Regions from separate parts of the Saccharopolyspora sp. NPDC049357 genome, predicted to be linked through region 1. Evidence: riboswitches for the same ligand, from Rfam matches in the RefSeq annotation. Region 1 holds a riboswitch; the other holds the start of a gene.
What was found. Region 1 has a riboswitch for S-adenosylmethionine ahead of AB0J91_RS23005 (methionine ABC transporter ATP-binding protein). Riboswitches for the same ligand answer to the same signal wherever they lie in the genome.
Positions count from the first base shown of each region.

Region 2: it holds a riboswitch for S-adenosylmethionine, as region 1 does, so the genes downstream of both, thrC (threonine synthase) here and AB0J91_RS23005 (methionine ABC transporter ATP-binding protein) in region 1, are expected to answer to the same signal.

Region 1 is NZ_JBFAQJ010000030.1:37,395-41,961, forward strand. Features, by position in the region: gene AB0J91_RS22995 (MetQ/NlpA family ABC transporter substrate-binding protein) at 1-587, opposite strand, end outside; gene AB0J91_RS23000 (ABC transporter permease subunit) at 689-1,372, opposite strand; gene AB0J91_RS23005 (methionine ABC transporter ATP-binding protein) at 1,369-2,391, opposite strand; SAM riboswitch class I at 2,637-2,726, opposite strand; gene rsmA (16S rRNA (adenine(1518)-N(6)/adenine(1519)-N(6))-dimethyltransferase RsmA) at 2,901-3,770, opposite strand; gene AB0J91_RS23015 (transglycosylase family protein) at 3,880-4,567, opposite strand, start outside.
Region 2 is NZ_JBFAQJ010000002.1:197,823-202,389, forward strand. Features, by position in the region: gene AB0J91_RS02625 (EamA family transporter) at 1-784, shown strand, start outside; gene holA (DNA polymerase III subunit delta) at 785-1,771, opposite strand; SAM riboswitch class I at 1,869-2,004, shown strand; gene thrC (threonine synthase) at 2,019-3,287, shown strand; gene AB0J91_RS02640 (DNA internalization-related competence protein ComEC/Rec2) at 3,374-4,567, opposite strand, start outside.

The DNA of each region.
Region 1 (4,567 bases):
GCGGCCGCGTCGTCGACCGAACGCGGCAGCTGGTCCGGGGACAGGTCCTTGAGCTGGACGTTCTTCGGGTTCTCCGCGATGGCGGCGTCCAGCCGGGTGCCGACGGCGGCCTCCGGCTTGAGCTTGATCAGACCGCCCTGCTCCAGCAGCTTCAGGCCGCGGAACTGGTTGGCCGGGTCGTTGGACAGCGTCACCGTGGCGCCCGCGGGCAGCTCGGCCAGGGACTTGGCCTGCTTGGAGTAGACGGCCAGCGGCTCCAGGTGCACCGGCTCGATCCAGGTGAACTCGCCGCCGCGCTCCTTGCGGTACTCCTCCAGGTACGGGACGTGCTGGAAGTAGTTCGCGTCCAGCTCACCGTTGGCGACGGCCTCGTTCGGCCGGTTGTAGTCGTCGAACTTCTCGATCTCGATGTCGATCCCGGCCTGCTGGGCCAGGTTGTCGTCGACGTACTGCAGGATCTCGCCGTGCGGCGTCGGGCTGACGCCGATCTTCAGCGGCGCGTTGGGGTCTTCGGCGGCGGAACCACCACCGCAGGCGGCCAGCAGCACCCCGGCCGAGGCGAGCAGTGCGGCGAAGCGCAAACGCATGTCGTGCGTCCTTTCAAACAGCCCGTTTTCAGGCAGGCAGGGTCAACGCACCGTCCTTTTGGGACGGAAGCGCGATGGGTTTTCTCCGCGGGAGGGAGGATTCAGCCGGCGGCGGTGCGCCGGCGATCGACGAGCTTGGCGGTGCGATCGGTGATCAGCTGCATCGCGAAGGCCAGCACCCCCAGCACCACGACCGATCCGTAGAGGAGCCGGTCGTCGTAGCCCTGGTAGCCGTCCTGGATCGCGGTCGTGCCCAGACCTCCGCCGCCGATGGCACCGGCCATCGCGGCGTAGCCGATCAGCGCCACCGCGGTGACGCCGATGGCTCCGACCAGCGCTGCTCGGGCTTCCCCGAGCAGCACCGTGCACACGATCCGCAACCTGCTGGAACCGGTCGTGATCGCGGCTTCCACCACGGTGAAAGCGACCTCGCGCAACGCGTTCTGCGTCAGCCGCGCGAAGAACGGGATCGCACCGATGGTCAGCGGCACGATCACCGCGCTGCTGCCGATCGAGGTCCCGATCAGCAGCCGGGTGAACGACGCCAGCACCACCAGCAGCACCACGAAGGGCACCGAGCGCACCACGTCCACGATCACGCCGAGCACCTTGTTCAGCACCGGTTTCGGGTTCAACCCGACCGGAGAGGTCAGGTGCAGCAGCACACCCAGCGGCAACCCGCCGACCACGGCCAGCACGGTCGCCACCAGCACCATGTAAAGCGTTTGAAGCGTTGCCTCGCCCAGTAGTTCGCCGACCTCCGACCAGGGGGTCACATCAGTCACGCAGCAGCAACTCCGTCAACGCTCACCGGGGCGCGCCGGACGTGCGCGTCCCGCTCGATCATCCACTTCAGCGCCGCCTCGGAACGCTCACCGGTCAGGCCGATCTTGAACTTGGCGACCGGGGTGTCGCCGAGGCGGGTCAGGCCACCGCCCAGGATCGCCAGGTCGACGGCGAACCGGTTGGAGGCCTCGGGGAGCAGCGCTCCCACAGCGGCGAAGCCGACCAGCACGATCTCGGCGACCACGTCGTGGCGGCCCGAAGTCGGGCGCAGCGACTCGGCCTGGTCGGTTTGGGGCAGCAGGGTGCCGCTGACCTTGCTGCCGGGCTCGGCGACGAGGTCCAGGACCTTGCCGTGCTCGACGACCTGGCCGTCTTCCAGCACCGCGACGTCGTCGGCGATCTTGCGCACCACCGCCATGTCGTGGGTGACCACCAGGACGGTGACGCCGAGCTCGGCACGCGCACGGTCGAGCACGGTCAGCACCGAGTCGGTGGTGGACGGGTCCAGCGCGGAGGTCGGCTCGTCGGCCAGCAGCACCGAGGGCTTGGCCGCCAGCGCGCGGGCGACCGCGATGCGCTGGCGCTGACCACCGGAGAGCTGGTCCGGGTAGGCCGCCGCCTTGTCGGTCAGGCCGACGAGGTCGAGGAGTTCACCGACGCGGTTGCGCCGCTGCGGGCCGCCGATGCCTGCGGCCTCCAGCGGGAGCGCGACGTTGCCCGCGGCGGTGCGCTGGCGCAACAGCGAATCACCCTGCGGCACAACGCCGATCTGCCTGCGGGCGGCGCGCAGCGCCTTGCCGTCCAGCGCCACCAGGTCGGTGCCGTCGACGCGGATGGCACCACCGTCGGGCTTCTCCAGCAGCGCGATGCACCGGGCCAGCGTCGACTTCCCCGCTCCGCTCGGTCCGACCACGCCGCACACGGAACCCGCGTTGACCTCCATCGACACGCCGTCGAGGGCGCGGACGGTGCTGCCGTTGTGCTGGAACGACTTGGTCAGGTTCTCGACTGAGATCACGATCTGCTCCACATCAGCTCGCGATGGCCGCGCCCGCGTTCGGGCAGCAGCCATGGGGAACTTCTAAGGGAAAAGGAAGAGAGAGGGAAGGGCCAGGTCACATCTCGCGACGACAGGCGCAGGTCGTGCGCCTTCCGTGGTCGATGAACCGTCGCTGCGTGAGCAGTTCCCTGATGTGGGGTACCCCGAACCGGGCGTTGCCGGTGGCAGGCAGGTTCGCTAACCGCGCGTTGGAATCCACAGCTACTCCATCGGTCCTGGCGTTAGCACCTGCCCGCGAGGGGTGGTTGCTGCGGCGTCAACAAGCCAGGTCTCTCAGCCGCTCGGGATGGATTTCCCGAATAGTAGACCCCATCGACAGGGCCCGACGCAAGCTGATAGCGGTCACTGACCGAAATCGTTTGCCAGATCACATACCGGGTGGAGCGGGAATTTTTCCGCAGCGGGTGGCGTTTTGGTCACCCTCAGTGATGTCGCAGCGCGTGGCCGCAAGCCCCCGGACGAGTGGTTCAGCTGCTCGACCCGGATGACGCGGCCTCCGCGATCCGGGCGAAATCGGCGATCCCCAGCTGCTCTCCGCGCGTCGTCGGATCGACGCCCGCCGCGCGCAGCAGCTCCTCAGCCCGAGCCGCCGAGCCGGCCCAACCCGCCAGCGCGCCCCGCAAGACCTTGCGCCGCTGCGCGAACGCCGCGTCGATGACGCGGAAGACGTCCTCGCGCGCCGCGTTCGACGGCGGATCAACCCGGTGGAAGGCCACGAGCCCGGAATCCACGTTGGGCACCGGCCAGAACACCTTGCGCGGCACCGGACCCGCGCGGCGGACGTCGGCGAACCACGCCGCCTTCGCGCTCGGCACCCCGTAGGTGCGGCTGCCGGGTTCGGCGGCCATCCGCTCGGCGACCTCGGACTGCACCATGACCAAGCCCTTGCGCAACGTCGGGAGCTCGGCCAGCAGGTGCAGCACCACGGGCACGGCGACGTTGTAGGGCAGGTTGGCGACCAGCGCGGTCGGCGGCTTCGCGAAGTCCTCCGCGCGCACCCGCAGGGCGTCGGCGGGCAGCACGGTCAGCCGGTCGGCGAGGCCGGGGGCGAACTCCTGCGCGGTCCGCGGCAGCCTGGCGGCCAGCACCGGGTCGATCTCCACGGCGACGACCTCTCCGGCCACCGGCATGATCGCCAACGTCAGCGAACCGAGCCCGGGACCGACCTCCAGCACGACGTCATCGGCACCGACCTCGGCGACCGAGACGATCCGGCGCACCGTGTTGGGGTCGTGCACGAAGTTCTGGCCGAGCTTCTTGGTCGGCTTGATGTCCAGCTCGGCGGCCAGCCGACGCACGTCGGCCGGGCCGAGCAGCGTCGCCTGCTGGTCGTCCACGGTGCAAGAACCTACCTGCGCCGCTCTCCCCGCGTCTCACCAGGGCGAACAACGCGAGAAGGGCGCCACCGGAATGCAACGGTGGCGCCCTCCGCGTGGAATTTCGAGATCAGTCCAGGCCGAGCTTGGACGAGCAGGACGGCCATGCGCCGTAGCTGCCTCCGCGGGCGTCGCGGACCTTCTCGGCGACCGCGATCTGCTGCTCGCGGCTGGCCTGGTGCGGGTACGGAGCGTACTGGTCGCCGCCGTAGGCGTCCCAGGTGGACTTGTCGAACTGCAGGCCACCGTAGTAACCGTTGCCGCTGTTCATGGCCCAGTTGCCGGTCGCCTCGCACTGGACGAGCTTGTCCCAGACATCGCTGTTCGGCGCGGGCTTGCCACCGACGCGGACGACCTTCTCGACCGGCGCCTTGGTGACCTTCTCGTCGACGACCTCGCGATCCGACTCCTCGCCGTTGCGCGTGGAGATGCGGGTGAACTGGATCTTCTCGCCGGCCTCGCCGGGAGACTCGACCCGCTCCTCGCCCTTGAACATCGAGTTGTCGACGATCTCGCGGACCGGCGGCGGAACCGGCACGGTCACGCTGATCACGGAGCTCTGCAGCCGGTCGATGCGCACCTCGGCGCCGGTGACCAGCTTGGCGTCGGCACCCGGGGTGACCTTGTCGTCCGGACCGAGCTTGAGCTTCCGCTCCTTGACGAGCTCGTCGATGTTGGCGGCGGTGGTGGTCAGCTGCTGCGGCGCACCACTGCCGTCGATGAGCGTGATGTCCTTCTGCGTGCGGACCGACAGCTCC
Region 2 (4,567 bases), on a different contig from region 1:
CTCGTCCGGGGCGGGTTTCGTGTGGCTGACCGCGACCTGCTCGGCGGTGCTGTACCTGCCGGTGGCCGCGGGCGCGCTGCTGGTGACCGGCGCTCCCCCGCTGGGCGCGTGGCTGGTGGGCGTGCTGGTCAGCGCCGTCATCCACCTCGGTTACTTCCTGCTGCTGCAGCACGGCTACGCCGTCGGCGACATGTCCGTGGTGTACCCGCTGGCCAGGGGCACCGGGCCGATGCTGTCGATGCTGGTGGCGGTGCTGGTGCTGCACGAGCGGCCTGGATGGCTCGGGGTGTGCGGCGGTCTTCTGGTGGTCGCCGGAGTCTTCGTGATCGGCCTGTCCGACGGGGTGCCGCGCGCCGGGGCGAACCTCGCCGGAGTCGGGTTCGGACTGCTCACCGGAGCACTGATCGCGACTTACACGGTGTGGGACGCGCACGCGGTGACCGGGCTGGCGCTGTCACCGCTGCTGTTCGACTGGGCCAACAACCTCTCCCGCAGCGCCATGCTCGCGCCCTACGCCGCACGGCGGCGCGATGCGCTCGTCCGGACATGGACCGAACACCGGCGGGAGATCCTCGCCGTCGGGCTGCTGTCTCCCCTGGCCTACATCCTGGTGCTGTTCGCGATGCAGATGGCGCCGGTGAGCCTGGTGGCCCCGGCGCGCGAGCTGAGCATCGTCATCGCCGGGCTGCTGGCCTGGCGGCTGCTCGGCGAGGCGCAACCGGTGCGGCGGATGACCGGTGCGGTCGTGGTGCTCGCCGGAGTGGTGCTGCTCGGCGTGGCGTGATCAGTTGCGCTGGTTGCGCAGCGAGACCAGGCGCAGAACTGTCTTCTCCAGGGCGTAGTCGGCGTCGGCGGCCATGCCCTTCACACCCGCGTTGACCTCGGCGACGACCTGCAGCGCCGCGGCCAGGCTCGTCGGCGTCCAGCCGCGCGACTGCGACTGGGCCTTCTTGACCTTCCAGGCGGGCATGCCGAGATCGCCTGCCAGGCGGTAGGGATCGTTGCGCCCTCCCGCCGCCGCGACGCGGCCGATGGTGCGGACCGAGTCCGCGAGGGCGTCGGCGATGAGCACGTGCGGCACGCCGAGCTGGATCGCCCAGCGCAGCGCCTCCAACGCTCCCGCCCGGTCACCGACCACGGCCTTCTCCGCGACCGCGAACCCCGTCACCTCGGCGCGGCCCCTGTAGTAGCGGCCGACCGCGTCCGCGTCGATCTTGCCGCCCGTGTCGGCCACCAGCTGCGAGGCCGCGGCCGACAGTTCCCGCAGGTCCGAGCCGACCGCCTCGATCAGCGCGCTGACCCCGCCGGAGTCGGATTTGCCGCCCGCGCGGCGGATCTCGTCGCGGACGAACGCCTCGCGGTCGGCGGGCTTGGTGAGCTTCTTGCACTCGGTGACCCGGGCGCCGACCTTCTTCAGCGCGTTGGGCAGTTCCTTGGCGTGCTTGGCCCGCCCGCCACCGTTGTGCAGGACGATCAGGGTCACGCCCTCGGCCGGTTGCTTGGCGTGCAGGAGTAAGGCCTCGGCGATCTCCTTCCCGGCGTCCTGCGCCGATTCGATCGCGAGCACGCGAGCCTCTGCGAACAGCGAGGGACTCAGCATTTCGGCCAGCTCCGGAGGGGTGAGCTCACTCACCTTCACCCGGCTGAAATCGGCCTCCGGATCGGCCGCGCGAGCTGCCCCGACCGCAGCCCACATCGCGCGCTCCACCAGCAGCTCTTCGTCTCCGAGAACCAGGTGCAGCGGGTCCGCGACAACGGTCGGTGAGCTCATGGAGGAATGGTCCCACGGGCCCGCGACAGTCTCGCCATCTGGATGCGCACTGGCCAGAAATGCATTGGTTCAACTAACGTTGCCCTCACAACCGAATAGCTCATCCAGAGGGGCAGAGGGAACGGCCCGTTGAAGCCCCGGCAACCGTTCGTCCGATGCATCGTGCAAAAACCCGCGCGAGGTCACGGACGGAACAGGTGCCAATTCCGACCCGTCCGCGGGACAGATGAGGAGAGGACCTCGCGCGATGACTGCTGCTGCCCCCGCCAACACGACCGCCGGCAAGAAGTTCGATCTCGGCAACGCCGTCGAACTGGTGTCCAAGGAAGAGGGACACCGGCAGCCGCTGGCCCCCGAGTTCGTCTCCCTCGAAGACTTCTCGCCCCTTGAGGTCGCCTACGACTTCGGCAAGATCCGCCGCGAGGAGATCGAGGCCGGTCCGCGTTCGATCTGGCGCTACAAGCAGTTCCTGCCGGTCCCGGGCAACGTCGACCAGATCCCGAACACCGAGCCCGGCTGTACCCGCTTGATCCAGGCGGACAACCTCGCCAAGGCCCTCGGCGTGAAGAAGATCTGGATCAAGGACGACACCGGCAACCCGACGCACTCCTTCAAGGACCGCGTCGTCGCCGTCGCACTGGCCGCCGCCCGCGAGTTCGGGTTCAAGGTGCTGGCCTGCCCGTCGACCGGCAACCTCGCCAACGCCGTGGCCGCCGCCGCTGCCCGCGCCGGCTGGGACTCGGTCGTGCTGGTGCCCAAGACCCTCGAACGCGCCAAGATCCTGATGAGCGCGGTCTACGACGGTTCGCTGCTGGCCGTCGACGGCAACTACGACGACGTCAACCGGCTCGCGACCGAGCTCGCCGGGGAGCACGAGGACTGGGCGTTCGTCAACGTCAACGTCCGGCCCTACTACTCCGAGGGCTCCAAGACCCTGGCCTTCGAGGTCGCCGAGCAGCTGGGTTGGCGCATCCCCGAGCAGATCGTGGTGCCGATCGCCTCCGGCTCGCAGCTGACCAAGGTCTACAAGGGCTTCAACGAGTTCGCCCAGGTCGGCCTGGTCGACGAGAGCCCGGTGAAGATCTTCGGCGCGCAGGCGTCCGGCTGCTCCCCGGTCTCCACCGCCTTCCGCAACGGCCACGACGTGGTGCAGCCGGTCAAGCCGGACACCATCGCCCGCTCGCTGGCCATCGGCGCCCCCGCCGACGGTCCGTACGTGCTCGACATCGTCCGCAAGACCGGCGGTGCCATCGAGGACGTCACCGACGACGAGGTCCGCGCCGGCATTCGCCTGCTGGCCCGCACCGAGGGCATCTTCGCCGAGACCGCCGGTGGCGTGACCGTGGCGACCGCCAAGAAGCTCATCGAGGCCGGCAAGATCGACCCGGACGCCGAGACGGTCCTGCTGATCACCGGTGACGGCCTCAAGACCCTGGACGCCGTCGAAGGCCAGCTCGGCCCGAAGGCCACCGTCGCCCCGAACACCGAGTCGGTGAACCAGGCTCTGGGCCTCTGATTCAGTTGTAGGCGAATCCTCCTCTCTCACAGGTGGGTGGTTGTCCCGGCGGGACGACCACCCACCTTTTTGTCCACTTCGGGCGCTCAGTTGTCGGTGGCGCGCAGCGGGTCTCCACGTGCGACGAAGCGAGGTCCCCGCGGTCCGGGGAGGACCGCGATGTCTCCTTCCTGGTCGGTGCGCAACACCCGGGTGCCCGCGCGGGCCAGCGTGTCGATCACGAACGGGTTCGGGTGCCCGTAGTCGTTGCCCGCGCCGACGCTGATCAGCGCGAGCCTCGGCCGCACCGCGCGCAGGAAGCGCGGTGTCGTGTAGCGGGATCCGTGGTGCGGCACCTTGAGCACGTCCGCACGCAGATCCGCGCCGGAGGACACCAGACGTCCCTGCCCCGGCAGCTCCACGTCACCGGTGAGCAGCACGCGTCCCGCCGGCGTGGTCGCGCGGATCACCAGCGACGAATCGTTGGCGTCGTCGGCGGTCTGCGTGCGGGTCACGCCGGGGTCGGGGGCCAGGACGTCGAGCACGAGGCCGGGCCACGCCAACCGCTGCCCGGCCTGCAGCGTGACGATCGGCGTGCGGTGCGCGCGGGTGTCGCGCACCAGGTCGTCGAAGGCCCACTTCGGTTCGCGCAACGGCCCGATCGCCACCGCGCCGACCGATGCCTCACCCAGCACCGTGCGCAGCCCGCTGACGTGGTCGGCGTGCAGGTGCGTGAGCACCGCCATCGATACCCGGCGAATCCCCAGGCGCCGCAGGCAGTTCGCCGCCCGGCGCGGGTCCGGGCCGGTGTCGACCACGACGGCCTCCTCCGGCCTCCCGGTCGCCAGCACCAGTCCGTCGCCCTGCCCCACGTCGCAGGCCACCACGCTCCAGCCCTGCGCGGGCCAGCCCGGCAGCATGGTGCGCACCGGCAGCACGACCAACGCGCTGAGCAGCACCGCGACCACCGCGAGCAGCCGAATCCTCCTCCCTCGCAACGCGATCAAGCCCACCAGCAGCAGAACCGCCAGCAGCAGTCCACCACCGGTGCCCGTCGGCCAGTCGAACACCGCGCCCGGCACCGCCGAGGCGCGACCGGCGACCAGCAGCACCCACTCCAACTCCGGTCCGGCCAGCACGACGCCGACCGCCGCCGCCCACGCCGACACCGGTGCGAGGACGGTGGCCAGCACGCCGAACACCGTCGCCGGGGCGATCACCGGGGCCGCCAGCAAGTTGGCCGGCACCGCCACCAGGCTCACGCCTCCGGAGATCGCGGCGATCAGCGGCGCGGTGACCAC